2 regions of the Kitasatospora sp. NPDC005748 genome follow, and region 1 is predicted to be linked to the other one. Evidence: riboswitches for the same ligand, from Rfam matches in the RefSeq annotation. Region 1 holds a riboswitch; the other holds the start of a gene.
The links. A riboswitch is a leader RNA that binds a small molecule or an ion and turns the genes downstream of it on or off. The one in region 1 is predicted to bind cyclic di-AMP.

Region 1 (3,152 bases):
CGTCGGTCCAGGGCGGCGGGGCGCTCGGTCGCGACCCCAAGCAGTCCGGCGAGATCCGCGAGGTCCGGATCGACGGCGCCGGCACCCGGCTCTCCACCGACGGGTACGTCTACCTGCCGCCGCAGTACTTCCAGCCGGAGTACGCGCAGAGGCAGTTCCCGGCGGTGATCGTGAGCACCGGGTTCCCCGGGATCGCCAAGAACCTGGTGACCCGGCTGAACTACCCGGGCGCGGCGCTCAAGCTGCTCCAGGAGGGTCGGATGCAGCCGACCGTGATGGTGCTGATGCGCCCGTCGCCCGCCCTCCCGCAGGACACCGAGTGCGAGGACATCCCGGGCGGCGCGCAGTCGGAGACGTACTTCACCAAGGACGTCCCGGCCGCGATCCAGGCGACCTACCGGGTCTCCTCGGATCCGCAGGCCTGGGGCTTCATGGGCAACTCGACCGGCGGCTACTGCGCCCTCAAGCTCGCCATGCGGCACCCGGAGGTCTTCCCGACCGCCGTCTCGCTCTCCGGCTACTACCAGGCCGCCGACGACCCGACCACCGGGGACCTCTTCCGGGGCAGCCAGCAGCGTCGCAACGAGGCGGACCTGATGTGGCGGCTGAAGAACCTGCCGCAGCCCGAGGTGTCCGTCCTGCTGGCCGGGACCAGGGAGGGCGACGGCGACTACCGCCGGGACACCGAGGCCTTCGTGGCCGCCGCGCACGCGCCCATGAAGGTCTCCTACAGCATGATGAAGACCGGCGGCCACAACTTCGAGACCTGGAGCAGGCTACTGCCGTCCTCGCTGGAGTGGCTCTCCCAGCACCTCAAGGTGCCGAGCCACACGGTCTGACCACCGCCGGGCCCGCCCGCCCGGCCAGAACGCCCGGATACCAGCGCGCCCGGTCACCAGGACGCCAGGACACCGGCGCCCCGGACCGGTCTCAGGCCACCGGCTCCAGCGTCCCGGTGTGCAGCTCGCCGACCCGGCCGCCCTCGCCCTCGTACGTCCAGAACGCGCGCACCGTCAGCCTGCCGAGGTCCATCACGTGGCTGACGGTGATGCCGCTCTGCTCGGTCCAGCTGACGAAGTACAGCTCCGGCCCGATCTCGGCGACGTGCAGCGCGACGTCCTCCCACTGGCCCGCCGACTCGCCGAGGCCCTCCCAGCGCAGCCGCTTGCCGTCGGGCGAGTAGGCGTTGCGGAAGGCCGCGCCGTTGTCGACCTGGAAGAGGTAGGTACGGCCGGCGAAGGCGGGCAGGGGCGCGGTCATGGCGGAGCGGGTCCTCGTCTCTCGTCTGTGCGGTAGGGCTGGACTCCCAACCTATCCGACCGGCCGACCTTCGCGGCGGACATGCGGGCACCCGGCCCCGGAGCGGACACCGCCCCGGCGCCGCGCCCGCCCGGCCGGACCTCCGCCACCCGCTCGCCGACCCGCCGCCGGCCCCGTCGGCCGCCCCGCGCCCGCCCCGTCTCCAACTGATCAACTTCCCCGGTGACTTGATCCACTCCGGACGGCTCGCACTGTGAGCTGCGCGACAACACCCCCCGTCGGCTTGTCGACATTCGAGCGGCCTGCCTAGCCTGCACGAGTCCGCCTTCGCGGACCCCGCCGTCGGGACGCCGAGTCCTGTCCACCCGCCGGTCGGCAGTCGAGCACCGCAGCGGACGGGAGCGGGGGACCCAGGTCAGTGCCCGGCCCACGCGCTCGCGCGTGCGGACCGAGGCTAGGGGTGAAGCCGCTCCCACAGGCGGCCGGGCAACCTCAGCCCGAACCCGACAGCTCACCTCGCAGGCGTCTACAGAGGACTCCGCCATGCAGAAGCCTGCCCGGCGCGCGACCCCGCGCCACGCCCGCCCCTCCCACCGAGGCCGCAAGGCCGCCTTCGCCGCCACCGGAGCGCTCGCCATCAGCGGCGCCGGCCTGCTCGGCGTCCCGGCGCTCACCGGCGCCCAGGCGGCCACCGCGCCGACCGTCACCCAGGACAGGCTCGCCCCGGCCACCATGGTCGCGGGCAAGGCCACCACGGCCGCGCTGACCGTCCACTCCTCGTCCTGCTTCACGGCCAAGACCGTCGGCGTCGGCGTCCGCGACGCGGCCGGGCGCAACCTCGACTTCCCCGGCAACGTCTCCAACGCGCAGATCTGCCCCAGCGGCCTGTCGATCACCACCGGTGCCCGCACCCTGCCCGCCGGGACGTACACCCAGTTCGGCTTCTGGCAGGACCTCGGCGGTGCCTGGCACAACCTGCCCTCGCGCCAGCTCGCGGTCTCCGACGCGACCGTCGCCCCCGCCCCGAACCCGACCGCCACCCCCAAGCCCACCCCGACGCCGTCGCCCACCGCGACCGCCACGCCGTCGCCCACCGCCCCGGCCCCCACCGCGCCGGCGACCGGCGCCCCGGTCGCCGGGAAGTCGCTGACCTGGTCGGACGAGTTCAACGGCCCGATCGCCTACGGCTCGCGCTGGACGGGTGACAAGAGCAGCGCCTACCACTACGGCAACCACAACCCGGACGACAACAAGCTGGACTGGCTGAACAAGAACAACGTCTCGGTGGCCGACGGCGTCGCCACGTTCACCGCCAAGCCGGGCGCCAACACGCTGGAGAACGGCAAGAAGTCCTGGGACACCGGGCTGCTCACCACCGAGTACTCCAGCGAGGGCTTCCAGGTGAAGACCGGCGACTACGCCGAGACCCGGGTCAAGCTCCCGGCCGGCACGGGGGCCTGGCCGGCCCTGTGGACCTGGAAGAACGGCAACGGGGAGATCGACTCCTTCGAGTACCACCCCGACAACCCGAACCTGCTGGAGCTGACCAACCACGTCAACCCGGGCCACCTGTACTACACCGACGCCAAGGCGATCGCGAAGGACGGCTGGGTCACCATCGGCACCCACTACGGCGCCACCTCGGTCGACTGGTACGTCAACGGTACGAAGGTGTTCTCGGACGGCAAGGGCGTCGGCGCCAACTGGTCCGCGTACCTGATCCTCAACCTGTCCCTGAGCGCCGGGCAGTACCACGCCGCGCCGACGGGCACGACTCCGATCACCTTCGCCGCGGACTACGTCCGGGTCTACCGTTAGGAAGCCACGCGCGGGGGCCGCCTGGACGGGATCCGGGCGACCCCCACGCGGCTCCGGTGGCCCCGCTCAGCCGC
Region 2 (3,152 bases), on a different contig from region 1:
GTGGAGAGCATCAGCTGGACGGTCTGCGCCATCCCGCCGCCCCGGTACTCGGCGCCGGCCACGGTGGCGAGGTCGCCGCGGAGCTCGTTGAGCTCGCCCTGGGCGACGGCGACCTGCTGCTGGAGCGTGCCGGTCTCGTGCTGGAGGCGCTGCTGGACGTCCAGTGCGGCGTTGTACTTCTCCGAGGCCTGCTCGGCCTCGTCGTACAGCTGTTCCACCTGCGCCTTGACGTCCTTGCGGTTCGACGGCCCGTCCGGCGTGCCCGGGGCGGCCTGGGCGGCACCCCCCGTGGCCACCCCCAGCGCGGTGGTGGCCGCGGCGGTCAGCACCAGCGCACGGGCGAACGCGCCCGGCAGGGGGGAACGGCGGTGCACGGCCATACGACGGTAACTCCGATCCTGCGACCCGGCCCCGCCGCCGCACCGGTGCGGGCGGCTGTCGAGCGGGAGTCCGGTGGCAGACGTTAGCGAGTCCGGGCGAGCGAGTCCAAACCCCTCCCAACCCGAATATTTGACCCGCAATCGGACATCAGCACGGTCCAGCACGAAAGCCGCAGGCCCGGCCTCCCGCGAGGGGAGACCGGGCCTGCGGGAGCAGACGTCGGATCAGACGCGCACGATGGCCGAGATCGGCAGCATGCTGGCGGTCTCGTACCGGACGTTCGCGCCGGGCTTCGGCGCGTGGATGACCTGGCCGCCGCCGACGTAGAGCGCGACGTGGCTGCGGTCGGCACGGTAGATGATCAGGTCGCCGGGCTGGGCGTTGGCGATGTTGGTGCCCACGTTGGTACCGGCGGTGGCCTGGGACTGCGAGGTACGCGGCAGCGACACGTCCGCCTGGGCGTAGGCCCAGCTGGTCAGGCCGGAGCAGTCGAAGGAGCTCGGACCGGCCGCGCCGTAAACGTACGGGGCGCCCAGCTTGCTCTCCGCGGCGGCGATCGCGGCGGCGGCGCGCGAGCCGTTGGCGGCGGGCGCGGACGGCGCGGCGGCCGCGGCGGCGGGCTTGGCGGCCGGCGCCGACGGGGTGGGCAGCTGGTCGCGGGTGTTGTCGCGGGAGGCGCGGTCGGCGTCCGCCTTGGCCTTGGCCTCGGCCTTGGCGGCGTCCGCCTTGGCCTTCGCCTCGGCGGCGGCCTTCTCCTCGGCCGCGCGCATCGCCTGGCGCTCCTGCTCGGACAGCGAGTTGTACAGGTCCTGGGCCTTGGCCAGCTTGCCCTGGACCTCCTCCTTGGAGGCCTTCAGCTGCTGGGTGGTGGCTTCGAGCTCGCCGAGCTTGCCCTGGGCCTCGTTGCGGTCCTGGTCGAGCCTGCGCTGCTGCTCCTGGAGGTCCTTCAGCGCACCGGACTGCGTGCTGCCGGCCTGGTTGATGGCGCCGGCCTGGCTGAGGAAGCTGTCCGGGCTGGACGAGAGCATCAGCTGCACGGTCGGCGATATGCCGCCGTTGCGGTACTGCTCGCCGGCGATCTCGGCGAGACCGCCCTGGGCCTCGGTCACCGCGGCCTGCTGACGGGCCACCTTGTCCTGCAGCTCACCGACCTGCTTCTGCAGCTCCTGCTGCTTGGCCTGGGCACCGTTGAGCTTCTCGGTGGCCTGCTCGGCCTGCTCGTTGAGCTGGTCGATCTGCTCCTTGACCTGATCCTTGGTCGGCGTCGGGTCGGCGTGGGCGCCGGACTGCGCGGAGAGCGCGACCGCCGCGGCGGCGACACCGGTCAGAATCGAGACCCGGGCGCGGCCGGCGGGCTTGGGACGACGATGGGACGCCACGAAGGCGGACTCCTTCTTCCTACGTCCGCCTACCGGGTGAGCTGACGGGTTCGGGCCGGAAGCGTGCCCTACGACGCCTCACCGACCGCACGACGGTCGACCTGGCGCCGATTCACCCCGGAGGAACATGGTTCCCCGGCTCCGCTCCACAGCGCCCCCGACCACTGGACTCCCCGACGGGCAGATGCTCTGCCCCGCTGCTTCACGAACTCGGCGGTAAACCTCCGCCGCCACCCCTGCTGGGTGATCGACTGTGCGGTGGTTCGAGGCACGACCCTAGTAACAGAACCGTGATCCGTTCAAATCCTTGTCAGAAAAATGCCGGAAGAATATCCAAGTTCATTTGTGAATATGACCGGGTGTGATCACGCGCCCACATGGAGCTGATCGTTTGTCATGATGCGGCCGCAGACACCGACGCCACCCCCGGTTCCGGGGGTGGCGCGGATCACAGGGCCGGATCCCGGCCCGTGGGCATGTCGGTCCGTCAGACCCGGCGGATCGCGTTGATCGGCATCGCGTCGGCCTTCATCACCTTCACCACGTCACCGGTGTGCGGCGCGTGGACCACCATCCCGTTGCCGATGTACATCCCGACGTGGCTGCGGTCCGGGCGGTAGATGATGAGGTCGCCCGGCTGGGCGTCGGCCAGCGAGGCCACCTTCGAGCCGTAGTTGGCCTGCGCCTGCGAGGTGCGCGGCAGCGAGACGCCGGCCTTCGCGTACGACCAGACCATCAGACCGGAGCAGTCGAAGGAGTTCGGGCCGACCGCGCTCCAGACGTACGGCGAACCCTGCTTGCTCATCGCGTTGGCGACGGCCTGCCCGGCGAAGCCGCTGCCCTGCGGGAGGCTGCTCAGGTCGGTGCGCTCGCTGCCGCGCGAGGCCCGGTCGGCCTGCTGCTGGGCGGCCTTCAGCGCGGCCCGGTCGGCGGCGCTGAGCGAGTTCAGCAGGTCCTGGGCTTCCTTGAGCTTCTTGTTGACCTCGGCCTTGGACTGGTTCAGGTCCTTGGTCGTGCTGTCCAGCGAGGCGAGGACGGCGGCCGCCTCGGCCTTCTGCTGGTCCAGCCGGCGCTGCTGGTCCTGCAGGCCCTTGAGCGCCTCGGTCTGGCTGGAGCTGGCCTGCTGGACGCTGGCGGCCTTGTCCAGGTAGCCGGACGGGTCGGAGGCGAGCATCAGCTGGACGGACGGGTCGATGCCGCCGGTCCGGTACTGCTCGGCCGCGACCTCGGCCAGCCCGCCCTGAAGCTGGGTCATCTGGTCCTGGCCGCGAGCCACCTGGTCCTGGAGCTGGTCCGCCTGCTTGCGCAGCTGGTCCGCCCGCTCCTTGGCACCGTTGAACTTCTCGGTGGCCTGCTCGGCCTCCTCCTGCAGCTGGTCGACCTGCGCCTTCA

Region 2: another riboswitch for cyclic di-AMP. It lies ahead of ABZ495_RS04425 (NlpC/P60 family protein); the one in region 1 lies ahead of ABZ495_RS12410 (glycoside hydrolase family 16 protein).

The regions. Positions count from the first base shown of each region.
Region 1 covers NZ_JBEXYD010000012.1:53,622-56,773, reverse strand. The annotation lists gene ABZ495_RS12420 (alpha/beta hydrolase-fold protein) at 1-839, shown strand, start outside; gene ABZ495_RS12415 (hypothetical protein) at 931-1,260, opposite strand; cyclic di-AMP (ydaO/yuaA leader) riboswitch at 1,676-1,799, shown strand; gene ABZ495_RS12410 (glycoside hydrolase family 16 protein) at 1,804-3,078, shown strand; gene ABZ495_RS12405 (hypothetical protein) at 3,145-3,152, opposite strand, start outside.
Region 2 covers NZ_JBEXYD010000003.1:291,307-294,458, forward strand. The annotation lists gene ABZ495_RS04420 (NlpC/P60 family protein) at 1-380, opposite strand, end outside; gene ABZ495_RS04425 (NlpC/P60 family protein) at 606-1,760, opposite strand; cyclic di-AMP (ydaO/yuaA leader) riboswitch at 1,771-1,924, opposite strand; gene ABZ495_RS04430 (NlpC/P60 family protein) at 2,248-3,152, opposite strand, start outside.